DNA from 2 places in the Cryobacterium sp. 10C3 genome. Region 2 is predicted to be linked to the other one. Evidence: riboswitches for the same ligand, from Rfam matches in the RefSeq annotation. Region 2 holds a riboswitch; the other holds the start of a gene.
The links. Region 2 has a riboswitch for magnesium ahead of RGU41_RS14635 (Nramp family divalent metal transporter). Riboswitches for the same ligand answer to the same signal wherever they lie in the genome.
Positions count from the first base shown of each region.

Region 1 (14,967 bases), 2.3 Mb from region 2:
CGGCCGGAATCAGCGCGCAACTTCGAGAGAACTGAGCGCACGGTCGGCGGCCCTTGGGCGGCACGTTCGGCGGCTCTCGGGTGTTGGGTGTAGTCGAAGTCTGCGCTCATTATGTCGGTGCTCCCATTTCATGTTGGAGGTGTGAAGTATCCCACCGTTGGCTCCCTCATGATTTCTGCGCGCCCCGCTTCAGCGGATATGAGCGGCAGCATGTCCAATGCTCTACGAGAGTTCTTCATCCTGGTCTTTGGGGAGGCGTGGGCGAACCCGTGACCTACGCATTGGCGAGGCTAGCGACAGAATTCCAGTAGGGGACATCCACAACATACCGGCGGTTGGTTCTAAATCGTGCGCTTTGTGCGAGGATCTGGGGATGGAGCAGGTGCAGGACTTTCGATCAACAATTTTTCATGCTGGCACGAGGGCGAGCGTGGCTCTCATCGTTGGCGTGCTCGTTGGCGTCGCCTCTGGTCTGATTGTGAAATGGGCATTCGCGCCGGCTATCGGTTGGGTTGGGGCGGCGGTCGTCTTCCTGTCGTGGACGTGGATAGCGGTAGGTCGACTGGATCATTCTGAGACCGCACGATATGCCACTCGAGAAGATCCATCCCGGTTCGCCGCCGAGGTACTCATTCTGTGCGCAAGTATCGCCAGTTTCTGGGCCATTGCGCTTATCCTCATTGAGGCTGGCACCGTGGAAGGACTGGCCAAAGCCGGACTCGTCGCCTTGGCGTTGTCAACGATCGCGGCTTCTTGGCTGATGGTCACCACCGTGTTCACCTTGCGATACGCGCACCTGTACTACAGCAACGAAACCGGGGGCATTGACTTCAATCAACGCGAGCCGCCCCGGTACTCCGACTTCGCTTACCTGGCCGTGACGATCGGGGCCACGTTCCAAGTTTCGGACACCAATCTGCAAAATCACGATATCCGCATCACCGCGCTGCGCCATTCGTTGCTTTCTTACGTCTTGGGAGTCGTTGTCCTAGCGACAACGATCAACCTCGTTTCCGGACTCGCCCACTAACCATCTGCTTCAGCGCACCACGTACTCGCTCGAGACAAAACGTCTGGAGAAGGAACGAAGCATCCCCAGTGTTGCCAGAAAGGCGCTCGGGTCCCGGTTTCGTGTTCTGCTCCATCCCGGTCAGGGCCCCGTCCCGGGGCTTGATTCGCGCGCGAGCTCCGTCTCGAAAACTCAGAACTAGACAGCCGTTGCCTGGCGGCCTTCCGAGCCCAGATGCGTGCGAGCCTCCCTCAACCCTTTTCGTTCTTCTTCGGCCAAAGGGTCACCGTTGATGGTCTTCCTTGGCGATCGCGCTTTTCCCGTCCTCTGACCCAACGATGTGGCCGTGAACTTCAGCAAGTGTTAGCGGCCTGGGGTTGTGGGATCGTCAACCGTTTCTTTGAGTTGGTCCGAGGTTTAGAGGAGTGCTTCGCGGGCGAGGACGATGGTTCTGTCTCGGGGAAGCTCGATGACGTCGACGGGGTCGGGTGCGAGCCTGTCGAGGGCTAGGAAGAGGACTTGGGCCCAGCGAAACATTTTGCTCCGCCGGTTGTAGCGGGGTACTGGGGTGGAAATGAAGAATGTTGCGCGTGAGGAAGCGAAATTTACTAGCGCTGTCTTGTCAACGGTGTGAGCTTCGGTCAGCAGTTCTGTCATCCGGGGTTGCTCAAGGAATCCGATTTTCGCGACGACGCGAACGATTCCGGAGGGGAACGTTTCGACGTTGATTCGTTGTTTCATCCCGACGGTGGAGGGGACGTCGATCGTTGACCAGCTCAAGAGGATGGAGCGTTTTTGGAGGGCATGATTTTGAGTGACCATTGTGCGCAGGGCAACGGGCACAATATTTGGATTCCGGGTAATGAACACTGCGTCTCCGGGAACCCGGAACAGGTCCCCTTTGGCGCGTGTGAGAAAGGACTCCAGGTCGCTGATGGGGAGCTCGCCGATGCGTCGTGCGGCGCGGATGCGTTGCTGTCCTATCCACCATGAGCCCATCACTGTGAATATGATTGCGCCAATTGCCAGTGGGAGCCACCCTCCCGAGGTCGCTTTGGGTAGGTTCGCAACGAGGAACGCGATAGTAACCAGGAGGATTGCGCCTGCGGCGATAATTCTTGGCGTGAGGCGTCTGGAGTGTGCCCAACTCCAGGCCAGGTAGACGATGCTGGTGATGGAGATGGTAGTGGTGACGGCGATGCCGTATGCGGAGGCCAACGCGGCGGATCCTCGGAAGCCAATTGTCACGGCGAGCACAGCAAGTGCAAGTAGGACGTTGATGGCTGGAACGTAGATCTGGCCCTCGTTCTTTTCCGATGTGTGAACTACTCGAAGTGGAGGGAAGAGCCCCAGACGCCACGCTTGATGGATGACGGAGTATGTCCCTGAGATCACAGACTGGGAAGCGATGATCGTGGCGGCCGTGGCGAGGATGACCATGGGGAGTTGACCCCACGCGGGCACGAGGCCGAAGAAAGATGCGGTCGCCTCCTGCGGGTGGCGCAGAGCCAAGGACGCCTGCCCAAGATAGTTGAGGACCAGGGCGGGAAAGACGACCCACATCCATGCGCGCGTGATCGCTTGTCGGCCGAAATGGCCGAGGTCGGCGTAGAGGGCTTCGGCTCCCGTAACGGCCAGAACGATCGCTCCGAGGGCGAAGAATGCTGTCCCGGGCTGGTCGATGAAGAAAAGTACAACCCAGTGCGGCGAGAGCGCTTGAAGGACCGCGGGGTCCTCCAGGATCGATGCGCCACCCGTCACTGCGAGGACAAGAAACCAGAGCAACATTATCGGGCCGAAGAGCCGTCCGATTGTTCGGGTGCCAAATCTTTGTATCGCAAAAACACCCAGCAAGATCACGACTGCGATCGGCACCACAAGGGCGGACAGGGTCGGCTGGATCACTTCTAGACCTTCTACTGCGGACAGGACCGAGATCGCGGGAGTGATCACGCTATCGCCTAGAAACATTGCGGCACCCAGCATGGCAACAATAGTGAAGGTCGTGAGGGTTCGAGCTTTCAGACCGCTCCGGCGGAGAAGCCCGAATAGTGCGAGAAGCCCACCTTCGCCTCGGTTGTCAGCCCGGATTAGGAAACGCACGTAGAGGATCGTGACAACCAAAGTGAGCGCATAGACGATGGTCGCCGTCGACCCATACACATATTCGGCCGACGGTCCGCTGGCATCGAAGCTGCCGGCGTCAAACGTCGTCGTCGCCGCGTAAAGCGGGCTGGTGCCAATATCGCCGAAGACGACACCCATCGCCGCAATCATGGGACCCACAACCAAAGCCGGACCGCGTGCGCTCAATTTTTCCAACTTCACGAATCTTTCTACGTCCAAGACAGGCTCACGGCAGCTGGGACCGCTGTCGATCCGGTTAACGGTTAGCGTGCGAAGCGGTCTTGAAGGCGCCGCGTCAACTAACTCCTGAATCCTAGGGTGCGTGGAGAGCGTTCTGTGCCGCAACGGGTATCGTGCGACGTGTCGGCAACCATCGGTGAGCACCAAGTCGACCTGGCCGGCGCCCACTCCAAAGTTCCCACGGACCGCCCCTCTCTGTGAACCTCCGGAAATAGATGGAAGGCCCGGCGGCTGGGGTGCGTGAAGCCCTGGTCGTCATCGAAGGCGGTAACACCACGAGCAGGGCGGCGATGCGGGTCGAGACGCGGTGGCGGGTTAGGGCACGGTAGGTGGTCATCGCGGATTCGTCTTCGGTGTTTCGTCCCGCGAGCTCGAGCAACACGTACATTTTTCGACATGATCTCCAACACCATCCCGTCGTTGCGGCAGAGCAGATCGACTGCATACGCCACCCCGACCGGGCTGCGGGCAACGGCGGTTCGTGGTCGATTCCCGGCCCGATACGGCAGCATGGACCCCATGCAGGCCAACTCAGAGTTCAAGCCGGAGTTCTTAAAGATCAACCCGCTCTTCGCCCGCCCGGGAGAGGACAGCGTTGTCCCACGCTATGTCCTCTGCGCGGACCCGATGGAGCCGGAGACGGCGTACCAGATCATCCACGACGAGATCATGCTCGATGGCAATGCCCGGCTGAACCTCGCGACCTTCGTGGGCACCTGGATGGATGATCACGCCGGCCGGCTCTACACGGAGGCCTTTGACAAGAACGTCGTCGACAAGGACGAATACCCCCAGACCGCGGCGATCGAGGAGTATTGCTGGCGGATGATCGCGGGCCTCTGGCATGCGCCTGAGCCGATGGACACGATCGGCACGTCGACGATCGGATCCTCGGAGGCGTGCATGCTCGGCGGACTGGCCCTGAAACGACGCTGGCAGCAGGCCAGGCGGGCGGCCGGGAAGCCGACCGGGCAGCCGAACCTCGTGATGAGTTCCGCGGTGCAGGTGTGCTGGGAGAAGTTCTGCAACTACTGGGACGTCGAGGCGCGCTTCGTGCCCATCAGCGAGGAGCATCCGAGCCTCGACGGCCACAACCTCGAAAGCTATGTCGATGAGAACACGATCGGCGTCGTCGCGATCATGGGCGTGACTTACACCGGGGTCTACGAGCCGGTCGCGGCGATCGCCGCAGCCCTCGACGAGGTCCAGGAACGCACCGGACTGGACATTCCGATCCATGTCGACGCGGCATCCGGGGGCATGATCGCGCCCTTCCTGCAGCCGGAACTGGCCTGGGACTTCCGGTTGGAACGGGTGCATTCGATCAACACGTCCGCGCACAAGTACGGTCTCGTATACCCCGGCCTGGGCTGGATCGTCTGGCGTTCGAAGGACCTGCTGCCGGAGGACCTGGTCTTCCATGTCAGCTACCTCGGCGGGAGCATGCCCACGTTCGCCCTCAATTTCTCCCGTCCCGGCGCGCAGGTGCTCCTGCAGTATTACCTCTTCCTCCGGCTCGGGTTCGAGGGATACCGTGCCGTGCAGCAGGTGTCCCAGGACGTGGCACGATTCCTTGCGCGCGGCATCGAGAAGATCGGCGCCTTCACCCTGTGGAATGACGGTTCCGATATCCCGGTGTTCGCGTGGCGGCTCACCCCCGGCCACACCCGGAATTGGAACCTGTTCCACCTCTCGGACCGGCTGCGTTCCCATGGTTGGCTCGTTCCCGCCTACCGGATGCCCGACGACCTGTCCGAGATGACGGTGCAACGCATCGTTGTGCGCAACGGGCTCAGCATGGACCTGGCCGCACGCCTGCTCACGGTCATCGAGCAGGAGACGGCCTACCTCGACAGGCTCGAGGGGCCGATGCCGGTCGAAGGGCAGCAACCCGGATTCACGCACTGACACCCCGCGGCGGTCATCCGCACAGCAGATTCCCCGTATGTTCGGTTGGGCGCCGCGATGCCAAATGCAGCCATGAAGGAGACCCGGTCACGACAGGCGTGGTGGCGGCGTCGACCATGAGGGGGATCGCGGAGGGGAAGCACTGAACGAGAACTGAACCGCACTCCTAGAGTGAGGGATTCTCTGGCAGGCGCCGGTAGACAGTGTGGTGAGAAGCCTCGCTCAGCCAAACACCCGGCAGCCTGCGGCCGGCGGTGTCGATTGGGTTGACGAGGACCGTTGGAACGTGGCCGTGCTGGTCACGTTTGACCACGACAACAAAAGTTTGGCCCAAAACATCGTCCGTCCGGAGAGTCACGGCCGTCCACATTGTTGACATCGGGTTTCCCTCAGCGTAATAGGTCTTGTCGAGTGTAGAAGTTCGGTGTGCCTCCTCACAGCAGTTCGCGAGGTCGGGCGTGGACAGAGGTTAGTCAATGCATGCGTTGCCCGCGAAGTGTTGGGGCGCTCCGGACGGTCAGCGGGACGGTCGGTGGACATGACGGTGCTTCCGATAGGACAGCAGGCAGTCGAGGAGGCAACAATGAAGCACGTCCCTATATAAGGCCCTCGACCCGGGAAAGGCCCGAAGGACACTCCCGCACCGCGCCAGAACGCAGCCTGGTCCCAGCTACACTCTCGATTCCCCATGCTCCGGCTGCTGACAGAGCCACGAACCGCTCGGTGGGTTCCCAGCAGTTGCCTACTCGCGTTGTATAAGGTGCGGAGCAAGCGTGTTGTTTTTGACGGGGTAGCCGCTTTCGGACCGCAGGAGAAAGCCGGGGTCAACGTGACGGAAAAGCCGCCGCAACCGCTTCGGACGCGAGCGCATTCCTTGGGTGCCCCTATTCGGCACGGACGGTTGCAGCGGCGTGGCCCATGGCAAACCGTGAGGGTCGCGCTCGTGTTCTCCGTGAGCGTTCTCCTGGTCAGTGGGGGGACTATTGCAGCTGTTGCCACGTGGGATGTTGCCAGCAGCGTGAAACCGGGCGTGCATCTCGCCCACCTTGCGGACACACCCGGGAGCACTGCTGCGCCTGCGGCAGACGTCGCAGCCATTTCCGGCGGGGTCGATCTACTCCTGACGGGAACGGATACCCGGTCCGGGCAGGGTGGGGCTTTTGCGACGGGCGCAGGTTTGGCGGGAAGTTCCGGTGCGGGCAATAACGATGTCACCCTGTTATTACACATTTCGAAAAACCATCAGAACGTGAGTGTGATCAGTTTCCCTAGGGATCTCATGATCCCTGTTCCTGCGTGTCCGCAATCTGATGGGTCGACGGCGTCGGCGTCCAGTCGGGTGATGTTGAACGCGACGCTCGCCCGCGGAGGGCTTTCCTGCGTGGTGCTCACGATCGAAAAACTTACCGGCGTTCAGATTCCCTTCGCCGCCCAGATCAGTTTCGACGGGGTCTCAGCGATGTCCAACGCCATCGGCGGCGTCACCGTGTGTGTGGCCTCCCCGATCGATGACCTCTACACGAATCCGCCCTTGCATTTGGCGGCCGGACAGCAGAGCATCGTCGGTGACATGGCCTTGTCGTTCCTGCGGAGCAGACACGGTGTCGGTGACGGCAGCGACCTGGGCCGCATCAGCAACCAGCAAGTGTTCATGGCTGCGTTGGCCCGGAAAGTCGAAACGGGCGGCGTCCTCGGTAACCCTGTCATGCTGTACTCCCTGGCCAAGGCGGCGACAGACAACATGGTCCTCTCTGATACCTTGACCAATCCCACGACTCAGGTCCAAATTGCGCTCGCGCTCAAAGATACCGGGTTGGCGAACATGGTCTTCCTTCAGTACCCCGCTGTGGCCGACCCTCAGGATGTGAACCGTGTCATCCCGCAGAAGGAGGGTGCTGCTGTCGTGAACGCAGCTCTCGCCGCTGACCAGCCCATTCAGCTCAGCGGTGCCCCCGGTCGGGCAGCCGTTCTGGACAAATCTGCGCCCGCGGCCCCGAATCCCACGCCCACTTCCCTCTCGACTCCTGTGCCGGGCAAGACTGTACCGGCCACCACACCCACCCCTGTGCAGGCGGCCACGCCCGGCCCCGGGGGCGCCGTCCTCCCGGCGACCGTGACGGGACAAACAGCAGCTCAACAAACCTGCAGCAAAGGAAACTAGGGCGCTCGACCCATCCCGGAAATCCACGCTGGGTCACAACGAAAATAGCGCTTTGAGACACGCGGATACGGTACCTGTCTAACGCGAAAGCCTATTTTCTGGCTGGAGCAGGGGAGAGGGATTGCTTCTTGGGCAGAAAGTCCCCGGACCACGGATACCGCCCGCATCCCTGTTGGCCTTGTCCCGGCGTCGATATCCGCAACTCGACGCTTTCATCCTCGGGTCCTCGGGTCCTCGGGTTCTAGGGCCCTCGAATGCAACCCAGAGCAGCGACTTCTGTGCATTCATCACCACTCGTGGGAAAGCACCACTTGGATATCGGCGAAGACGCCGGTCGACAGCGCCTCAGCTGCCAGTTTGCTCGGTGTTGGCATCGCTGGCACGCTTGGCAGCGTCGTGCTGGAGTGGCGGCTACCAGCGTGGAGAACTGGAGATCGCCGGTTAGAGGGAGCTTCCCAAGGGGTTGAGGGGGTGCAGGTTGCGGTCGAAGTCGTATCGGAGGAGTTGCCCGGTCGGGAGTTCAGCGTCACGGGTCTGCCGAGCATTGCTGTCGTTGAGAACGATCCGTAGTTGAGCAATAACGTGCGGATCTGCCATGAGAAGTATGGTTTGCCGGTCGGACAGCAGCGGCATGAGCAGATCTGTGACGAACGACCGCCTCGAAGTGGATACGACGTTCTTGGTGTCCATGTTTGCTGATAGTTCGAGTCTGCTCGGCGGGCTGAACGAGGTCGAAGTCGCGTCACCGGTGTCGCCAGCTTCGGGGGACGACTCGGTCCGCGACAACCAGCCGGGCCGGAGTGAGGGGTCTTGGCGCCGTGCGCTTTGGTGACGATCCCAGGCCTCTTCAACGTCCAGTCGACGGTCGGAGCGGACAACGCGCGGTAGGTGACGCAGTTCCGTCAGTACCCCTTGAGTGAGCGGCATCCAGCCCGGTTCGCAGGGCGTGAGGACCATGTCTGGTGCGATCCGGAAGAGATTTAGTCGGTGAGCGGCCAGACGCGCCTGGGCGGTGAACGTCGGGTCCGTCATCGTGCCGAGAGGAAGGTCAGGCCCGGGATCAGACCGGGAACCGGCTGCGACCTGGTTCGCGTTCAGTGGCAGCAGGATGAGTGATCCGAATGAGTGCATCCCTGTCCTCTGCTTCCTCAAGTCTTGGTCTCGACTTAGGTCCTCGCCCTTGGCGTTCTGGTCTTTCCGGGTCCGATGAAGGGTTGGACCGGGGGATCTAGTCGAGTTGAGCACTTTAGAACGCGGCGCGCTAGCAAGGTAAAGCTATCCATGTTGCCGCGCCGCCCAGACGGCGGCCGTTTAACGTCGCGGCAAGGTGAACGCTTGTGGAACATTGACAGCCGCGATTGCTTCTGTTGGGGTCTCCGCGTACAGTCATCTTTGCAGGGCGCCGTTCGTTAGCTGAGGCTCCTTTGTGGATATAAGCCAGCGACCCCCAACGTCCAGAGACGCCCCGGGTCAGGACAGGTTTTCCCGGAACAAGGGATTGCCCCGATTGGCTCCCGGTTTCCGGGTTAACGCCGCAAAGTGCCAAAGGTCTTACGAGGAGAGGTTACCTCGGCCGGTCTGGTCGGACTCTTCGTGTGCGCTGAGCAAAGCGGAGGGAGCACGTCAATGAGCGAGAGCCATAGACCCTACCTCCTGCCGACCACGCGCACCAGGTAGCAGTCTGCCTGCACACGCCTTTCTGGTGGCGTGCCCCGCGGTGATCGCATCCCGGCCAGGTCATATATTCTCGCCCGGCCCTGTGGTTTCCGCGGTGTTCCCGACATCGCCGGCCCTCGTGGGGCCGCGTTTGATCGGCTCCCGGATCCTGTCTTTTCATTTCCTGCAGAAAGTTCACCATGGATACAACGTCAAACCTCGTTCCTCCGACCGGGCCCGTGTCAGCGGTCCTGGATTCCGCGCACGTGGGCGATATTGAAGGGGCCATGGGCACGATTCGACTCGGCGATGATGCGCCGCGGCGGGGCGTGCGGGCAAAACTGCGTACCCTTTTGGCCATTCTGGGTCCTGGACTGATTGTGATGGTCGGCGACAACGACGCTGGCGCGTTTGGGACCTACACGCAAGCTGGCCAAAATTATGGGACCACATTGCTGTGGACGTTGCTGCTGCTGGTACCCGTCCTCTACGTGAACCAGGAAATGGTGTTGCGGTTGGGGGTGGTCACGGGGGTGGGCCATGCCCGGCTCATCTTGGAACGTTTTGGAAAGTTCTGGGGAGCCTTCAGCGTCATTGACCTGTTCATCCTGAACGCGCTCACCATCGTGACCGAATTCATCGGTATCAGTTTGGGCTTGCAGTATCTGGGCATCCCCCAGATTCCCGGCGTAATTGTTGCAGCCGTGCTCGTGCTCGGCGCCGTCAGCACCGGGTCTTTTAAACGGTTCGAACGCGTCAGCATGGTTCTTGTTGCCGGGTCCCTCTTGTTGGTCCCCATTTTCTTTCTGTCGGGTCCGAATCTGGGCGAGATGGCGACCAATTTTGTGCTCCCCGGGATGCCACCCGGGTCCCAACTTTCCACGGTGATGCTGCTCATCATCGGGATCGTCGGCACGACCGTCGCCCCGTGGCAGTTGTTCTTCCAACAGTCCTATGTCATTGACAAGCGCATCACGCCCCGGTTCATGAATTACGAAAAGGTCGACTTGTGGATCGGGATCTTGATGGTCATCGTCGGTGCGGCCGCGATCATCGGCTTCACGTCCGCCACCTTCACGGGCCGGCCCGAATTCGGCAACTTCACTGACGCACTCGGGGTCGCAGAAGGCCTCGGCAAGTTTGTCGGACGTGGCGTGGGAGTGATGTTCGCGATCGCGTTGATCGACGCGTCCATTATTGGTGCGGCCGCAGTAGGTTTGTCTACTTCATACGCGTTGGGCGACGTGTTGGGGTTGAAGCACTCCCTGCACCGCAAACCGTGGGAAGCGAAGGGCTTCTACGCCGTATTCGCTGCCCTCCTCGCCCTGGCAGCCACGATTGTTCTGATTCCCGGTGCGCCGCTGGGACTCTTGACCGTGGGAGTACAGACTCTCGCCGGGGTGCTGCTACCTTCAGCCACGGTCTTCCTCTTATTGCTCTGCAACGACAAAGACGTGCTGGGCCCCTGGGTCAACGGCAAATGGTTGAACCTGTTCACGTCTGTTGTCGTCGCCGTGCTGGTCATGCTTTCCATCATCCTCACAGCCAGCGTTCTCTTCCCAGACATCACGGGAGAGACAATCTTGTCCATCCTCGGCGGGGGCAGCGTCTTGGGAATTCTTGTCGGAGCGACCGCCCTGGTCCTTCGCCGGCGACGCCCGGCCGGTGATGCGGTGCTCCCGATGGAACACAGTCAACGTCTCCGTTGGCGGATGCCACCCCTCACCCTCCTCGCCCGCCCGGAGCTCTCCACCGGTCGGACCATCGGATTGGGCGTGCTGCGCGCCTACCTGATCCTCGCCATGGTCCTAGTCGTCGTCCGCGTCATCCAGCTCGCACTGGGCCACTAGCCGCGAGCACCATATTCTCAATACCACCCCGACAACGTGCCACCTCTACCTAGCCTTGTTCGTGAAAGAAGCCACTGTGTCTAACTCTCCCGTTCCAACAACAACTAAATCCGCTCTCCGTCTTTCCCAACTCCTGCGCCATGCCGTGGTCGACAGCCAAGGAAAACAACTTGCCAAACTCGCTGACGTCATTGTTCGCCTCAGGGGAGATGACTACCCCCTCGTGACCGCGCTCGTGGTCAAAGTGGGTTCCGAAACCATCTACGTCCCGATCGCCGACGTCAGAGCCTTGGAACCCAATCGAGTCGAGCTCACCACAGCCCGCTTGAACGTGCGGGCATTCCAGCGCCGCCCGGGCGAGGTCCTACTCAACGCTGACGTCCTGGGCCACCGCCTCATCGACGTGCACATGGCCTCCCTCGTCCGTGCTCACGACATTTATCTCAGCTCCGACACCGCCACGTGGGCTGTCACAGGATTGAACGTGCACCAAACCCACTGGTGGTCCACCCGGAAGACCATCTCCACCGACCCGGCACGGGACTGGAAATCCTTTGAAGCCCTCATCGGCCACGAACCCTCGGTCCTCGTTCGCGCCCCGTTTGGGAAATTACGCCGTCTCAAAGCAGCCCAAATTGCAGACCTCATCGAAACGGCAGACGCTAAAGAGCAAAGCGAACTCCTCACTCAAGTCCACAACGACCCGGAATTCGAAGCAGACGTCTTTGAAGAACTCGACGAAGACAGCCTCACCCATCTCCTCAAATCCCGAAGTACTGCTGACGTCGCTTCTGTCCTGACCCGGATGCGGGCAGATGACGCGGCCGACGCCATCACTGACCTCCCCCAGGCGCGACGCCGGGAAGTCCTCGCTCTGCTCCCTGAACCCCAACACACCAAAGTTCTGGCCCTGCTGGGCTACCACACTGCAACGGCAGGGGGCCTCATGGGTGTGGAATACCTCGCTCTGGCGGAGCACGCGACCATCCAGGACGCCCTTGATCTCATTCGCACCTCGACAACTCAACAACCGGAAGCGCTCACCACCATTTACAGCACCGCCGACGACGGAACACTCCGTGGTGCGATCAGTATCATCCGCGCCCTCCAAACAGACCCGCACCGTCCCCTCCGCGAAGTCGCTGACCCTGATCCCGTTCACGCCGCACCACAAGATGACATCATCGACGTCACCACCCGCATGGCTGACTTCAACCTCCTCACCCTCCCGGTCCTCGACGAAAGCGGCCACATCCTCGGCATCATCACCGTCGACGACGCCCTCGAAGCCGCCCTGCCCCAGGACTGGCAACGCCGCGAACCCCAAACTCACGCCTCCCTCACCCCGGGCGCCGTGTGAGATCGTGCCGTCTTTTCGAACAGTGGCTCCTCCCAGTGAAGGATCGTCTCATCCAGAGCAGCGTTACGATTTCACTGAGATAGCGGCGGAGGAAATGGGCTCGGATCTCCGCTGACACGATCTCAGTTCCGCGCTACGTAGAGGCGATTCGGCGACACCGGCTGCGAAGTGCTTTCTTCTCTTCCCTCCGTCTCTCTTCTCACCGAATTCGTAAGGTTGACCGAGAGCTCAGGAGAATCACATCACGGGCGCTATGTTCGCCAGTGAATATTGGCTTCGTTGGGCACCACCTGTGGTGCGGGTGAGCCCCACTGTTCAGATGCGTGATTCGTATCGTTCAGCCCCACTGCCGGCGTGGTTGAGCACCACCTGAAAAGCTCCTCCCACCATGTGAGCGCCACGTGGTGGAAGGAGTACCGGCAATGGTACGGAAGATCAAAGCGAAGCAGATCCTGCAGCAGCGAAATCAGGGTTTGTCGCGACGGGCGATCGAGTCTGCTCAGGGGATGTCCCGGCACAGTATTCGGGCTGTGCTCGCTGCAACAGAGCGGCTCGGGCTCGGCTGGGACGACGTCGCGGAGTTGTCGGAGGCCGCGGTGTATTCGATGTGTCAGCGCCAACGGCCTACTATTCAACGAGCGTCGACACGATGCTGTTCCCCGGCCGCGGCGTGCATGAGAGCGTCTTCGCGCAGCCGGGCTGGGCGCCGGTGGCCTCGAAAAAGCCCCGGCTTCCCTGCACCTGGGGGAGGCGAGGAATGTGCCGGGGCTCGTTTGTTGGAGTGGGGGACTCCGCCGTCAACGGTAGGCGGGTGGGCTGAATGCCGGCTGTGCGGGACACGCGTGTGCGGTGGGAACGGCAAGGTCGGAACTGGTGATCCCGAGTGTTTCAGAACTAACGGTGAGTACTGCAATTCAAGCAGGAGGTTGTGTGACGTAGTCATGAGAATTGCTGCAGGCGAGATTCCGTCGATCTGCGAAGGCGAGAAACGGGAGTCGTGAGACGTTTTATATCTCTAGGGTTATGAGGCATGCGGAGGCCTTGAACACGGTTTCTCATTGACATCCGCGCGGAACCAAGCCAGGACCATTTGTTAGCGGCCATGCCAAACTGCCCATAGGCGGCCACGGAAGTGCCCACTGATGGCCAGTAGAACGGCCCGTTGGTGGCCATGAGATCTGCCCACTTCTATTTCTGAACCCCCGCCCGGTTACGTGGCGGGAGCCCCTTCCTGGGATTTGATGACGGTGTCTAGTCGCATCAAAGTCGCCCAGGAAGAGGCCCTGAATGAAGTTTGACGGAGAAATCATGGAAATACTCGCTGCCTACGACCTGACTGAGTCGTTGCGTGCCGCGGCCGAGCTCACCGGGTGCTCGCATCACACCGTCGCCCGGCACGTCGCCGCGCGCGACGCGGGCCGTCCGCTCGCGGAGCCCGCCTACCGGGGCCGGGTCACGGACCCGTTCCTGCCCAAGATCGAGGAATGGGTGGAGGCGTCGCAGGGCAAGATCCGTGCGGACCGGGCCCACGCGAAACTGATCGGTCTGGGCTACGCGGGTTCGGAGCGGTCGACGCGGCGGGCGGTCGCGCAGGTCCGCGCTGCGTTCCGGCTCGGTCGGGTGCGGGTGCACCGGCCGTGGATCACGGAGCCGGGGATGTGGTTGCAGTATGACTTCGGCGACGGCCCCGTCATCGATGGGAAGAAGACGGTGTTGTTCGTCGCGTGGCTGGCGTGGTCGCGGTTTCGGATCGTGATCGCGTTGCGGGACCGGACGGCGCCGAGCGTGTTCGCCGCGTTGGATCGCTCGTTCCGGCTCCTTGGCGGCGCGCCGACCTACGTCCTGACCGATAACGAGAAAACGGTCACCGTGTCCCATGTTGCCGGGGTGCCGGTGCGGAATCCGCAGACGGTGGACTTCGCCCGCCACTACGGGGTGAGCGTGCTGACGTGTCAGCCCGCGGATCCTGCGTCCAAGGGCGGGGTGGAGTCCTCGGTGAAGCTCGCCAAGGCTGACATCGTGCCCAAAGACACCAACCTGCGGCCCGAATACGCCTCGTTCGCCGAGGTCGAAGCGGCCTACGAAGCATTCATGGCCCTGGTCAACACCCGGGAGCACCGCGCCACCAGGCGGAAGCCGTCGGTGATGCTCGAGGAGGAACGGCCCCGGTTGCACCGGGTCCCTGACACGGCGCACACCGTCGCGCTGGGCCTGACGCGAGCCGTCCCGGAGAACACGCCGATGGTCACGTTGGAGAACGGCCAGTACTCGGTGCCGGCGCACTTGCTCGGCGCCCGTGTGTTCGTCCGCAGCCACGGGGTCGGGGCCTCCGAGCAGGTCGTCATCGTCCACGTCGGCAGTGACGGGCCCGTTGAAGTCGCCCGGCACCGGCGGGCCCGGCCGGGCAGCCCGAAGATCGACGACGCGCACTTCCCCGACCATCGGGAGAAGATCCCGGGCGACTACACGATCACCCCGCGCAGCGCAGCGGAGACGGAGTTCCTGGCCATCGGGGCTGGCGCGCACGCGTGGTTACTCGAAGCGGCCGCGGCCGGGACCGCGCGGATGAACGTGAAGATGGCCGAGGCCGTCGCGTTGGCGAAGATCAGCGGCACCGCCCCGGTCGATGAGGCCCTCGGGCAGGCGGCCACTTATG
Region 1 is NZ_JAVIWF010000002.1:607,167-622,133, forward strand. Features, by position in the region: gene RGU41_RS03510 (hypothetical protein) at 1-110, opposite strand, end outside; gene RGU41_RS03515 (DUF1345 domain-containing protein) at 374-1,030, shown strand; gene RGU41_RS03520 (KUP/HAK/KT family potassium transporter) at 1,427-3,337, opposite strand; gene RGU41_RS03525 (glutamate decarboxylase) at 3,887-5,284, shown strand; gene RGU41_RS03530 (LCP family protein) at 5,973-7,445, shown strand; gene RGU41_RS03535 (hypothetical protein) at 7,887-8,576, opposite strand; M-box (ykoK) riboswitch at 8,844-9,013, shown strand; gene RGU41_RS03540 (Nramp family divalent metal transporter) at 9,368-10,951, shown strand; gene RGU41_RS03545 (magnesium transporter MgtE N-terminal domain-containing protein) at 11,013-12,311, shown strand; gene istA (IS21 family transposase) at 13,599-14,967, shown strand, end outside.
Region 1: linked by a shared signal. The riboswitch ahead of RGU41_RS03540 (Nramp family divalent metal transporter) and the one ahead of RGU41_RS14635 (Nramp family divalent metal transporter) in region 2 are both predicted to bind magnesium.

Region 2 (14,967 bases):
CGTGGCGGCCGTGGCGAGGATGACCATGGGGAGTTGACCCCACGCGGGCACGAGGCCGAAGAAAGATGCGGTCGCCTCCTGCGGGTGGCGCAGAGCCAAGGACGCCTGCCCAAGATAGTTGAGGACCAGGGCGGGAAAGACGACCCACATCCATGCGCGCGTGATCGCTTGTCGGCCGAAATGGCCGAGGTCGGCGTAGAGGGCTTCGGCTCCCGTAACGGCCAGAACGATCGCTCCGAGGGCGAAGAATGCTGTCCCGGGCTGGTCGATGAAGAAAAGTACAACCCAGTGCGGCGAGAGCGCTTGAAGGACCGCGGGGTCCTCCAGGATCGATGCGCCACCCGTCACTGCGAGGACAAGAAACCAGAGCAACATTATCGGGCCGAAGAGCCGTCCGATTGTTCGGGTGCCAAATCTTTGTATCGCAAAAACACCCAGCAAGATCACGACTGCGATCGGCACCACAAGGGCGGACAGGGTCGGCTGGATCACTTCTAGACCTTCTACTGCGGACAGGACCGAGATCGCGGGAGTGATCACGCTATCGCCTAGAAACATTGCGGCACCCAGCATGGCAACAATAGTGAAGGTCGTGAGGGTTCGAGCTTTCAGACCGCTCCGGCGGAGAAGCCCGAATAGTGCGAGAAGCCCACCTTCGCCTCGGTTGTCAGCCCGGATTAGGAAACGCACGTAGAGGATCGTGACAACCAAAGTGAGCGCATAGACGATGGTCGCCGTCGACCCATACACATATTCGGCCGACGGTCCGCTGGCATCGAAGCTGCCGGCGTCAAACGTCGTCGTCGCCGCGTAAAGCGGGCTGGTGCCAATATCGCCGAAGACGACACCCATCGCCGCAATCATGGGACCCACAACCAAAGCCGGACCGCGTGCGCTCAATTTTTCCAACTTCACGAATCTTTCTACGTCCAAGACAGGCTCACGGCAGCTGGGACCGCTGTCGATCCGGTTAACGGTTAGCGTGCGAAGCGGTCTTGAAGGCGCCGCGTCAACTAACTCCTGAATCCTAGGGTGCGTGGAGAGCGTTCTGTGCCGCAACGGGTATCGTGCGACGTGTCGGCAACCATCGGTGAGCACCAAGTCGACCTGGCCGGCGCCCACTCCAAAGTTCCCACGGACCGCCCCTCTCTGTGAACCTCCGGAAATAGATGGAAGGCCCGGCGGCTGGGGTGCGTGAAGCCCTGGTCGTCATCGAAGGCGGTAACACCACGAGCAGGGCGGCGATGCGGGTCGAGACGCGGTGGCGGGTTAGGGCACGGTAGGTGGTCATCGCGGATTCGTCTTCGGTGTTTCGTCCCGCGAGCTCGAGCAACACGTACATTTTTCGACATGATCTCCAACACCATCCCGTCGTTGCGGCAGAGCAGATCGACTGCATACGCCACCCCGACCGGGCTGCGGGCAACGGCGGTTCGTGGTCGATTCCCGGCCCGATACGGCAGCATGGACCCCATGCAGGCCAACTCAGAGTTCAAGCCGGAGTTCTTAAAGATCAACCCGCTCTTCGCCCGCCCGGGAGAGGACAGCGTTGTCCCACGCTATGTCCTCTGCGCGGACCCGATGGAGCCGGAGACGGCGTACCAGATCATCCACGACGAGATCATGCTCGATGGCAATGCCCGGCTGAACCTCGCGACCTTCGTGGGCACCTGGATGGATGATCACGCCGGCCGGCTCTACACGGAGGCCTTTGACAAGAACGTCGTCGACAAGGACGAATACCCCCAGACCGCGGCGATCGAGGAGTATTGCTGGCGGATGATCGCGGGCCTCTGGCATGCGCCTGAGCCGATGGACACGATCGGCACGTCGACGATCGGATCCTCGGAGGCGTGCATGCTCGGCGGACTGGCCCTGAAACGACGCTGGCAGCAGGCCAGGCGGGCGGCCGGGAAGCCGACCGGGCAGCCGAACCTCGTGATGAGTTCCGCGGTGCAGGTGTGCTGGGAGAAGTTCTGCAACTACTGGGACGTCGAGGCGCGCTTCGTGCCCATCAGCGAGGAGCATCCGAGCCTCGACGGCCACAACCTCGAAAGCTATGTCGATGAGAACACGATCGGCGTCGTCGCGATCATGGGCGTGACTTACACCGGGGTCTACGAGCCGGTCGCGGCGATCGCCGCAGCCCTCGACGAGGTCCAGGAACGCACCGGACTGGACATTCCGATCCATGTCGACGCGGCATCCGGGGGCATGATCGCGCCCTTCCTGCAGCCGGAACTGGCCTGGGACTTCCGGTTGGAACGGGTGCATTCGATCAACACGTCCGCGCACAAGTACGGTCTCGTATACCCCGGCCTGGGCTGGATCGTCTGGCGTTCGAAGGACCTGCTGCCGGAGGACCTGGTCTTCCATGTCAGCTACCTCGGCGGGAGCATGCCCACGTTCGCCCTCAATTTCTCCCGTCCCGGCGCGCAGGTGCTCCTGCAGTATTACCTCTTCCTCCGGCTCGGGTTCGAGGGATACCGTGCCGTGCAGCAGGTGTCCCAGGACGTGGCACGATTCCTTGCGCGCGGCATCGAGAAGATCGGCGCCTTCACCCTGTGGAATGACGGTTCCGATATCCCGGTGTTCGCGTGGCGGCTCACCCCCGGCCACACCCGGAATTGGAACCTGTTCCACCTCTCGGACCGGCTGCGTTCCCATGGTTGGCTCGTTCCCGCCTACCGGATGCCCGACGACCTGTCCGAGATGACGGTGCAACGCATCGTTGTGCGCAACGGGCTCAGCATGGACCTGGCCGCACGCCTGCTCACGGTCATCGAGCAGGAGACGGCCTACCTCGACAGGCTCGAGGGGCCGATGCCGGTCGAAGGGCAGCAACCCGGATTCACGCACTGACACCCCGCGGCGGTCATCCGCACAGCAGATTCCCCGTATGTTCGGTTGGGCGCCGCGATGCCAAATGCAGCCATGAAGGAGACCCGGTCACGACAGGCGTGGTGGCGGCGTCGACCATGAGGGGGATCGCGGAGGGGAAGCACTGAACGAGAACTGAACCGCACTCCTAGAGTGAGGGATTCTCTGGCAGGCGCCGGTAGACAGTGTGGTGAGAAGCCTCGCTCAGCCAAACACCCGGCAGCCTGCGGCCGGCGGTGTCGATTGGGTTGACGAGGACCGTTGGAACGTGGCCGTGCTGGTCACGTTTGACCACGACAACAAAAGTTTGGCCCAAAACATCGTCCGTCCGGAGAGTCACGGCCGTCCACATTGTTGACATCGGGTTTCCCTCAGCGTAATAGGTCTTGTCGAGTGTAGAAGTTCGGTGTGCCTCCTCACAGCAGTTCGCGAGGTCGGGCGTGGACAGAGGTTAGTCAATGCATGCGTTGCCCGCGAAGTGTTGGGGCGCTCCGGACGGTCAGCGGGACGGTCGGTGGACATGACGGTGCTTCCGATAGGACAGCAGGCAGTCGAGGAGGCAACAATGAAGCACGTCCCTATATAAGGCCCTCGACCCGGGAAAGGCCCGAAGGACACTCCCGCACCGCGCCAGAACGCAGCCTGGTCCCAGCTACACTCTCGATTCCCCATGCTCCGGCTGCTGACAGAGCCACGAACCGCTCGGTGGGTTCCCAGCAGTTGCCTACTCGCGTTGTATAAGGTGCGGAGCAAGCGTGTTGTTTTTGACGGGGTAGCCGCTTTCGGACCGCAGGAGAAAGCCGGGGTCAACGTGACGGAAAAGCCGCCGCAACCGCTTCGGACGCGAGCGCATTCCTTGGGTGCCCCTATTCGGCACGGACGGTTGCAGCGGCGTGGCCCATGGCAAACCGTGAGGGTCGCGCTCGTGTTCTCCGTGAGCGTTCTCCTGGTCAGTGGGGGGACTATTGCAGCTGTTGCCACGTGGGATGTTGCCAGCAGCGTGAAACCGGGCGTGCATCTCGCCCACCTTGCGGACACACCCGGGAGCACTGCTGCGCCTGCGGCAGACGTCGCAGCCATTTCCGGCGGGGTCGATCTACTCCTGACGGGAACGGATACCCGGTCCGGGCAGGGTGGGGCTTTTGCGACGGGCGCAGGTTTGGCGGGAAGTTCCGGTGCGGGCAATAACGATGTCACCCTGTTATTACACATTTCGAAAAACCATCAGAACGTGAGTGTGATCAGTTTCCCTAGGGATCTCATGATCCCTGTTCCTGCGTGTCCGCAATCTGATGGGTCGACGGCGTCGGCGTCCAGTCGGGTGATGTTGAACGCGACGCTCGCCCGCGGAGGGCTTTCCTGCGTGGTGCTCACGATCGAAAAACTTACCGGCGTTCAGATTCCCTTCGCCGCCCAGATCAGTTTCGACGGGGTCTCAGCGATGTCCAACGCCATCGGCGGCGTCACCGTGTGTGTGGCCTCCCCGATCGATGACCTCTACACGAATCCGCCCTTGCATTTGGCGGCCGGACAGCAGAGCATCGTCGGTGACATGGCCTTGTCGTTCCTGCGGAGCAGACACGGTGTCGGTGACGGCAGCGACCTGGGCCGCATCAGCAACCAGCAAGTGTTCATGGCTGCGTTGGCCCGGAAAGTCGAAACGGGCGGCGTCCTCGGTAACCCTGTCATGCTGTACTCCCTGGCCAAGGCGGCGACAGACAACATGGTCCTCTCTGATACCTTGACCAATCCCACGACTCAGGTCCAAATTGCGCTCGCGCTCAAAGATACCGGGTTGGCGAACATGGTCTTCCTTCAGTACCCCGCTGTGGCCGACCCTCAGGATGTGAACCGTGTCATCCCGCAGAAGGAGGGTGCTGCTGTCGTGAACGCAGCTCTCGCCGCTGACCAGCCCATTCAGCTCAGCGGTGCCCCCGGTCGGGCAGCCGTTCTGGACAAATCTGCGCCCGCGGCCCCGAATCCCACGCCCACTTCCCTCTCGACTCCTGTGCCGGGCAAGACTGTACCGGCCACCACACCCACCCCTGTGCAGGCGGCCACGCCCGGCCCCGGGGGCGCCGTCCTCCCGGCGACCGTGACGGGACAAACAGCAGCTCAACAAACCTGCAGCAAAGGAAACTAGGGCGCTCGACCCATCCCGGAAATCCACGCTGGGTCACAACGAAAATAGCGCTTTGAGACACGCGGATACGGTACCTGTCTAACGCGAAAGCCTATTTTCTGGCTGGAGCAGGGGAGAGGGATTGCTTCTTGGGCAGAAAGTCCCCGGACCACGGATACCGCCCGCATCCCTGTTGGCCTTGTCCCGGCGTCGATATCCGCAACTCGACGCTTTCATCCTCGGGTCCTCGGGTCCTCGGGTTCTAGGGCCCTCGAATGCAACCCAGAGCAGCGACTTCTGTGCATTCATCACCACTCGTGGGAAAGCACCACTTGGATATCGGCGAAGACGCCGGTCGACAGCGCCTCAGCTGCCAGTTTGCTCGGTGTTGGCATCGCTGGCACGCTTGGCAGCGTCGTGCTGGAGTGGCGGCTACCAGCGTGGAGAACTGGAGATCGCCGGTTAGAGGGAGCTTCCCAAGGGGTTGAGGGGGTGCAGGTTGCGGTCGAAGTCGTATCGGAGGAGTTGCCCGGTCGGGAGTTCAGCGTCACGGGTCTGCCGAGCATTGCTGTCGTTGAGAACGATCCGTAGTTGAGCAATAACGTGCGGATCTGCCATGAGAAGTATGGTTTGCCGGTCGGACAGCAGCGGCATGAGCAGATCTGTGACGAACGACCGCCTCGAAGTGGATACGACGTTCTTGGTGTCCATGTTTGCTGATAGTTCGAGTCTGCTCGGCGGGCTGAACGAGGTCGAAGTCGCGTCACCGGTGTCGCCAGCTTCGGGGGACGACTCGGTCCGCGACAACCAGCCGGGCCGGAGTGAGGGGTCTTGGCGCCGTGCGCTTTGGTGACGATCCCAGGCCTCTTCAACGTCCAGTCGACGGTCGGAGCGGACAACGCGCGGTAGGTGACGCAGTTCCGTCAGTACCCCTTGAGTGAGCGGCATCCAGCCCGGTTCGCAGGGCGTGAGGACCATGTCTGGTGCGATCCGGAAGAGATTTAGTCGGTGAGCGGCCAGACGCGCCTGGGCGGTGAACGTCGGGTCCGTCATCGTGCCGAGAGGAAGGTCAGGCCCGGGATCAGACCGGGAACCGGCTGCGACCTGGTTCGCGTTCAGTGGCAGCAGGATGAGTGATCCGAATGAGTGCATCCCTGTCCTCTGCTTCCTCAAGTCTTGGTCTCGACTTAGGTCCTCGCCCTTGGCGTTCTGGTCTTTCCGGGTCCGATGAAGGGTTGGACCGGGGGATCTAGTCGAGTTGAGCACTTTAGAACGCGGCGCGCTAGCAAGGTAAAGCTATCCATGTTGCCGCGCCGCCCAGACGGCGGCCGTTTAACGTCGCGGCAAGGTGAACGCTTGTGGAACATTGACAGCCGCGATTGCTTCTGTTGGGGTCTCCGCGTACAGTCATCTTTGCAGGGCGCCGTTCGTTAGCTGAGGCTCCTTTGTGGATATAAGCCAGCGACCCCCAACGTCCAGAGACGCCCCGGGTCAGGACAGGTTTTCCCGGAACAAGGGATTGCCCCGATTGGCTCCCGGTTTCCGGGTTAACGCCGCAAAGTGCCAAAGGTCTTACGAGGAGAGGTTACCTCGGCCGGTCTGGTCGGACTCTTCGTGTGCGCTGAGCAAAGCGGAGGGAGCACGTCAATGAGCGAGAGCCATAGACCCTACCTCCTGCCGACCACGCGCACCAGGTAGCAGTCTGCCTGCACACGCCTTTCTGGTGGCGTGCCCCGCGGTGATCGCAGCCCGGCCAGGTCATATTTTCTCGCCCGGCCCTGTGGTTTCCGCGGTGTTCCCGACATCGCCGGCCCTCGTGGGGCCGCGTTTGATCGGCTCCCGGATCCTGTCTTTTCATTTCCTGCAGAAAGTTCACCATGGATACAACGTCAAACCTCGTTCCTCCGACCGGGCCCGTGTCAGCGGTCCTGGATTCCGCGCACGTGGGCGATATTGAAGGGGCCATGGGCACGATTCGACTCGGCGATGATGCGCCGCGGCGGGGCGTGCGGGCAAAACTGCGTACCCTTTTGGCCATTCTGGGTCCTGGACTGATTGTGATGGTCGGCGACAACGACGCTGGCGCGTTTGGGACCTACACGCAAGCTGGCCAAAATTATGGGACCACATTGCTGTGGACGTTGCTGCTGCTGGTACCTGTCCTCTACGTGAACCAGGAAATGGTGTTGCGGTTGGGGGTGGTCACGGGGGTGGGCCATGCCCGGCTCATCTTGGAACGTTTTGGAAAGTTCTGGGGAGCCTTCAGCGTCATTGACCTGTTCATCCTGAACGCGCTCACCATCGTGACCGAATTCATCGGTATCAGTTTGGGCTTGCAGTATCTGGGCATCCCCCAGATTCCCGGCGTAATTGTTGCAGCCGTGCTCGTGCTCGGCGCCGTCAGCACCGGGTCTTTTAAACGGTTCGAACGCGTCAGCATGGTTCTTGTTGCCGGGTCCCTCTTGTTGGTCCCCATTTTCTTTCTGTCGGGTCCGAATCTGGGTGAGATGGCGACCAATTTTGTGCTCCCCGGGATGCCACCCGGGTCCCAACTTTCCACGGTGATGCTGCTCATCATCGGGATCGTCGGCACGACCGTCGCCCCGTGGCAGTTGTTCTTCCAACAGTCCTATGTCATTGACAAGCGCATCACGCCCCGGTTCATGAATTACGAAAAGGTCGACTTGTGGATCGGGATCTTGATGGTCATCGTCGGTGCGGCCGCGATCATCGGCTTCACGTCCGCCACCTTCACGGGCCGGCCCGAATTCGGCAATTTCACTGACGCACTCGGGGTCGCAGAAGGCCTCGGCAAGTTTGTCGGACGTGGCGTGGGAGTGATGTTCGCGATCGCGTTGATCGACGCGTCCATTATTGGTGCGGCCGCAGTAGGTTTGTCTACTTCATACGCGTTGGGCGACGTGTTGGGGTTGAAGCACTCCCTGCACCGCAAACCGTGGGAAGCGAAGGGCTTCTACGCCGTATTCGCTGCCCTCCTCGCCCTGGCAGCCACGATTGTTCTGATTCCCGGTGCGCCGCTGGGACTCTTGACCGTGGGAGTACAGACTCTCGCCGGGGTGCTGCTACCTTCAGCCACGGTCTTCCTCTTATTGCTCTGCAACGACAAAGACGTGCTGGGCCCCTGGGTCAACGGCAAATGGTTGAACCTGTTCACGTCTGTTGTCGTCGCCGTGCTGGTCATGCTTTCCATCATCCTCACAGCCAGCGTTCTCTTCCCAGACATCACGGGAGAGACAATCTTGTCCATCCTCGGCGGGGGCAGCGTCTTGGGAATTCTTGTCGGAGCGACCGCCCTGGTCCTTCGCCGGCGACGCCCGGCCGGTGATGCGGTGCTCCCGATGGAACACAGTCAACGTCTCCGTTGGCGGATGCCACCCCTCACCCTCCTCGCCCGCCCGGAGCTCTCCACCGGTCGGACCATCGGATTGGGCGTGCTGCGCGCCTACCTGATCCTCGCTATGGTCCTCGTCGTGGTCCGCGTCATCCAGCTCGCACTGGGCCACTAGCCGCGAGCACCATATTCTCAATACCACCCCGACAACGTGCCACCTCTACCTAGCCTTGTTCGTGAAAGAAGCCACTGTGTCTAACTCTCCCGTTCCAACAACAACTAAATCCGCTCTCCGTCTTTCCCAACTCCTGCGCCATGCCGTGGTCGACAGCCAAGGAAAACAACTTGCCAAACTCGCTGACGTCATTGTTCGCCTCAGGGGAGATGACTACCCCCTCGTGACCGCGCTCGTGGTCAAAGTGGGTTCCGAAACCATCTACGTCCCGATCGCCGACGTCAGAGCCTTGGAACCCAATCGAGTCGAGCTCACCACAGCCCGCTTGAACGTGCGGGCATTCCAGCGCCGCCCGGGCGAGGTCCTACTCAACGCTGACGTCCTGGGCCACCGCCTCATCGACGTGCACATGGCCTCCCTCGTCCGTGCTCACGACATTTATCTCAGCTCCGACACCGCCACGTGGGCTGTCACAGGATTGAACGTGCACCAAACCCACTGGTGGTCCACCCGGAAGAACATCGCCACCGACCCGGCACGGGACTGGAAATCCTTTGAAGCCCTCATCGGCCACGAACCGTCGGTCCTCGTTCGCGCCCCGTTTGGGAAATTACGCCGTCTCAAAGCAGCCCAAATTGCAGACCTCATCGAAACGGCAGACGCTAAAGAGCAAAGCGAACTCCTCACTCAAGTCCACAACGACCCGGAATTCGAAGCAGACGTCTTTGAAGAACTCGACGAAGACAGCCTCACCCATCTCCTCAAATCCCGAAGTACTGCTGACGTCGCTTCTGTCCTGACCCGGATGCGGGCAGATGACGCGGCCGACGCCATCACTGACCTTCCTCAGGCGCGACGCCGGGAAGTCCTCGCTCTGCTCCCTGAACCCCAACACACCAAAGTTCTGGCCCTGCTGGGCTACCACACCGCAACGGCAGGGGGCCTCATGGGTGTGGAATACCTCGCTCTGGCGGAGCACGCGACCATCCAGGACGCCCTTGATCTCATTCGCACCTCGACAACTCAACAACCGGAAGCCCTCACCACCATTTACAGCACCGCCGACGACGGAACACTCCGTGGTGCGATCAGTATCATCCGCGCCCTCCAAACAGACCCGCACCGTCCCCTTCGCGAAGTCGCTGACCCTGATCCCGTTCACGCCGCACCACAAGATGACATCATCGACGTCACCACCCGCATGGCTGACTTCAACCTCCTCACCCTCCCGGTCCTCGACGAAAGCGGCCACATCCTCGGCATCATCACCGTCGACGACGCCCTCGAAGCCGCCCTGCCCCAGGACTGGCAACGCCGCGAACCCCAAACTCACGCCTCCCTCACCCCGGGCGCCGTGTGAGATCGTGCCGTCTTTTCGAACAGTGGCTCCTCCCAGTGAAGGATCGTCTCATCCAGAGCAGCGTTACGATTTCACTGAGATAGCGGCGGAGGAAATGGGCTCGGATCTCCGCTGACACGATCTCAGTTCCGCGCTACGTAGAGGCGATTCGGCGACACCGGCTGTGAAGTGTTTCCTTCTCTTCCCTCCGTCTCTCTTCTCACCGAATTCGTAAGGGTGACCGAGAGCTCAGCAGAATCACATCACGGGCGCTATGTTCGCCAGAGGCAAGTACAAGCTCTACCGCGAGGTAATCCATACGCTAAACGGCATGGGGGCGTCGTGACCGCTGGGCGCGGTGGCCCCGAGGCTCTCCCTGACTGGTGTTTCCACCGCGAGGCCGACGGCGATCTTGACATTGAGATGGAACGACGAGCTCCGCGGGGGCTACGAGCCAGCGGGCCGTATGGCGGGGGACGTGTGGAGCTTGTCGCTAACTCTTGTGTTTTGACCGTTCCTGGCGAAGGAGAGCACGACGCCGATTGCCACGAGGGTCGTGAGCAAGGCTGTGCCTCCGGCCGAGATGAAGGGGAGGGGAACTCCGAGCACGGGGATGAACCCCAGAACCACACCAATGTTAACGAGGGCCTGGCCGATGATCCAGACCATGACTGTTGCGGTGGACACTTTGGCTTGCAGGTGTGTTGTGGCGCTCATGATTCGGATGAACCCGACTGCGAGGAGTACGAACAGGAGGAGAACGGCGACGGCGCCGATGAGGCCAAGTTCTTCGCCGATGATGGCGAAAATGTAGTCGTTGTCGGCGGCCGGTAGCCAGGACCATTTGGCCTTGGAGTTGCCAAGGCCAACGCCGAGGACTCCGCCATTGGCCAGCGCCCATGTGCCGTGCAGGGGTTGCCAGCATGAAGCCGAGATCGTCCCGGTCGTGGTGTCGCATCCAGTTCCAAAGAAGCTGAGGATACGCGTCAACCGATTAGCGCTTCCCGCGGCAGCGGCGATAGCGCCCACAGCGCCAATTCCTAGGGGAATCGCCAGCATGCGCAACCGTACGCCAGCGAAGAAGAGCGAACCAAAGAGCATCCCGGCCATTATGACGGTCGTACCGAGGTCACCTCGGATCATGACAAGCATGACCGCGGTCCCGCCGACTCCGAGGACGGGGATGAGGACGTGTCGCCAGTCGTCGAGTTGGTTTTGCTTGTGAGCGAGGATCGTGCCGAGCCAGATGGCCAAAGCCACCTTGATGGCTTCGGAGGGCTGGAATTGGAAACTGCCCACTGATAGCCAATTGGTGTTTCCGGCGACGGTCACGCCCAGCGGAGTGAATACCAGGCATTGCACGAAGCAAGTGAGGATCAAGGCCGGCCACGCGATCCGTCGCCAAAATTTGAGCGGAGCCCGGCTGACGAGGAGCATCAACGGGATGCCGACCAGGGCCACGAAGCCCTGGTGGAGGAGCACGCCAAAGAATCCGCCACCGCTCAGGTATGAATCCACCGACGAGGAAGACAAGACCATGGCCATTCCGAACACGACCAAGAACACTGTCGTGCCCAACAGCAGGAAGTAATTCGTTGGCAGAGCATGAAAAATTCGCCTCACCCGAATCATTCGCACTTGGGGTATCGGCGCCGACGCGGTGTCTGCCGTGGCAGGGCGAACGGACCTCAAAGTGGAGCGAGTGCGCAGTGAATTTTTCATGTGGTCTCAGATTTCCCGCGTGCCCCATCAGTAAATGGCACTTGTTGGAAAGAACCAACCAACCATCAAAAATTGTGGCCGGTCCTCCTGTGACATGCCCGTTGGACTATCCTCCCTCAGCGGCACAAGAATTATCGCAGGGTGGAAGCGTGTCGCACGACGCCATCTACGGGCTGGCTTCAGCTGTCATAGGCCCGGGACAGGTGACATCGATCCCTTCATCGTCGCGCCGATACACCTGGATGCGGACTGGGCAACCGGGCCACATCACGAGCAACCCGGTGAGGCAGCCTCACGGTTTCAGCGAGACAACGTCAGAGGAAATGGGCACTGACCTCCGCTGAAGCGACGTCAGTGCCGAGCCAAATATGGGTGATTGGGAGCCCGGTGTTGAGTGCTCTCCTCTCTTTTTTCCTCATCTTCACATCCAGGCGCCAGCCTCTGACGGACAAAGTCGCCAGGTGATTTCGGATTCGGATCGTGGTCGGCGCGACGAAGTCGATGGAAAGTGGGTGACCAGTGCCGCGCCAGTCCACTGACATGTGGTCGAAGAGGCGGCGTTTGATCGTGTTCCACCTGCCGGTACCGGTACCGGTGCCGGGAGGCAGCAGCCGATCGTAATGCTCAGTCCGCGTTTCCTGAGCCATGGCGCCGAGACCTGCCCTGCACCGGGTCACGAAGACCGACACGGGACACCATGACCAGCTAGCCTGGTTCCTCAACCGCAATCTGGTGTGTTTTCGTGCTGGTCTTTTGGCGGAGCGTTCACAATCGGTTATCGGGGTGGGGGTGTCGTTGGCTGGGTTGCTCGGGGTCGGTTCTTCCCTGGGCGGCTTTCGTCCCCGTGGGTCCGCCACCTGGGCCGCGTAGAAAATAGGCTGAGCCCACGGCTAGGAGCGTTCCGATTGAGGGTCCGAGGAGGTATACCCAGGTGTGGGTGAAGTCGCCGCGAACGAGGTCTGGGCCGACAGTCCGGGCGGGATTCATCGAAGCCCCGCTGACTGGGCTCGCCCATAGCCCCGCCAGAATTATGTACCCGCCCACCGCAATCGCCGAGAAGGATCCAACGTTCTGCGCCCCGGATGCGGAGCCCAGAATTGTGCTCACCAGCCCCATAGTCAACAAAGCCTCGACGACGAGCGCTTGCGAGTCCGTGAAGGCAGGACCGGGGACTGTCTCGCCGTTACCTCCGTGTGGGCCAAACACGGCTATCAGGGTTAGTGATGCCAGGATCGCGCCGGCCAACTGGGCGAGGACATATCCCGGCACTCGGCGCCAAGGAAAGTCACCTCGCAAGGCGAAGGCAACACTGACCAGCGGGTTGAGGTGAGCACCGGATACGGCGCCCATGAACAATATGATGGCCGCGACCATTAACCCTGGCGCCGTGACACTGGCGCCGCGGCCGACGTCCCCGTGGGTGAGGGAATCGACTGTTCCTGCTCCAGCCGCGACCAGAACCAAAAAGTACGTCCCGAACATTTCAGCGCCAAGTCGAGTCCATTCTCGATTCCGGTTATTGAATTCATGGACCCAGCCGCGGTCCCGTGGCGACAGCCCCAAATGCCCCACGTCACGGCCCGCAGAAATGATCACGGCACGCCTACGCGCTGATGATCTGCACGGGGACCTCGGCGTCCTCGTCCACGTAATTCGCCGCGCAGATCCGGTGATAACCATCGGCGATCTGCGCGACGCGACCCTTGCCGATCTGACCTCGAATGATCAAACACGGCGACAGCTGGACGCCTGCGGCTATGCGGTCCAATTCCTTGGCAACATCCGGGTTGCTGCGCGGCAAGAGCGGCAACCCACAACCCCGCAACAGGTCCTTGGCCTTGAAATGGACGACCCGCGTCCCCCTCAACTGTTTCACAAGCGCGTCAATCGCCTTGGGCTTCGCGTTCAGCGACAGATACGATCTCGCCGCCGCATAATCGTGTCCCGCCACATCGACCCGCCACCGGAGCACCCCGGCTTTCGGCGCCTTTTTGTCAGGGACCTGTTTCACACTCGTGCTCATCATGATTTCTTTTCCCTTCCTCGCGGCCGGGACGTCATCTTCTTGGTCGTAAAGCTGCACGGCGCGACCGGACGCCAACGCGAGCTGGCTCCGAAGCTAGTGTGGATCGCATGTCCGGTCAAGAGCCTCCCCGATCCAACTCGCCCCGACAAGCGCCCGGCGGACGTGAACGCCACTGGAGTAGCCGGTTCATCCATCGAGTTGGCGATATCACTGCACATGCTTCTTTCGGTCTCACTGCCGCGTTCATCACTCTGCTGTGGTTGTTTTCGGGCCTTCTCCTAGGCTTTCCTGCCTGGTGGGAGACGGCCCTCACGACCGTGACCGCCACTATCACCCTCGTCATGGTTTTCGTCATCCAGCACACTCAAGCTCGACAACAGGCCGCGACACAACGAAAACTAGACGAGCTATTACGCGCCCTACCCACAGCCGACAATCGCCTCATAGCCGTGGAAGCAGCACCAGACAAAGAACTCGATGATCTCGCCGACCGCAACCTCACCCACCGCGAACAAGCCGTCCACAATGCCACGCCACAGCCCTAAAAATCGTCCAGGAGCCTATGGCATGGTCCCGGGCCCCGCCGCCTGTGCCGGGAATCTCAGGAGCAAAACAGTGGGTGTTCGAGATGAACACGTCTTCGACACGCGCTGCCAGCCAAGCTGCGTCTTTATACTGGGCGCAGTAAAGCGGCAATCCGCTTGAACCCTGAAAGAGGAGATGGACATGACGCTCACTGAAGAGATCGATGCTTTGGCAGAAGACGTGCGCGCCAAGTGGTTGCTCGTTGACTACGGTCTGCCTCTGGACGTGTTCATGAAAATGGTCGCGGCCGAGAGCACGCGCACGTGGGAGGCGCTTCGCCTCATCGCGAGGCGTGTTGACGCCGGAGAATAGATCCGACAGAGCCCAGCATTGGCGTGGAAGACGAATTATTTCACCCGGGTAGCGGCACAGTCCACAAAGATCAGATCGGTGTCGGCCGGGGTGGGCGACACCTGCGTATGTGTTTCGCCGGCGATGAGGTTAGCTTCGGTCCTGCCCACTGCGTCTCGCGCTTTCGAGAAAGGCTTTCACGAGGGGTGACCTCGTGCGGTGTATTTCGTTGACGATGTGGATGGTGCTGCCCACTAATTGCCGCGAAGGGTGAATCGGCGCCGGGTCAGGGGCTGTTGGTCGTCACGATCGTCGTCCGTGCCGGTCTCTGGGTTGTTGGAGTGCCAGGAGAGGCTACTCACACCCTGCTCGAGAGAGAGCCGGGTGACCAGTGTGTCCAGTAACTCAGGTGCATTTCCCTCGATCAGGAGCTCAACCTGGAGTTGGACAAGACTGGTGCCGGTGAGGGACTCTT
Region 2 is NZ_JAVIWF010000002.1:2,874,702-2,889,668, reverse strand. Features, by position in the region: gene RGU41_RS14655 (KUP/HAK/KT family potassium transporter) at 1-915, opposite strand, end outside; gene RGU41_RS14650 (glutamate decarboxylase) at 1,465-2,862, shown strand; gene RGU41_RS14645 (LCP family protein) at 3,551-5,023, shown strand; gene RGU41_RS14640 (hypothetical protein) at 5,465-6,154, opposite strand; M-box (ykoK) riboswitch at 6,422-6,591, shown strand; gene RGU41_RS14635 (Nramp family divalent metal transporter) at 6,946-8,529, shown strand; gene RGU41_RS14630 (magnesium transporter MgtE N-terminal domain-containing protein) at 8,591-9,889, shown strand; gene RGU41_RS14625 (FtsW/RodA/SpoVE family cell cycle protein) at 10,316-11,500, opposite strand; gene RGU41_RS14620 (hypothetical protein) at 11,905-12,279, opposite strand; gene RGU41_RS21015 (MIP/aquaporin family protein) at 12,356-13,270, opposite strand; gene RGU41_RS14615 (hypothetical protein) at 13,194-13,673, opposite strand; gene RGU41_RS14610 (low affinity iron permease family protein) at 13,724-14,161, shown strand; gene RGU41_RS14605 (hypothetical protein) at 14,343-14,513, shown strand; gene RGU41_RS14600 (MgtC/SapB family protein) at 14,747-14,967, opposite strand, start outside.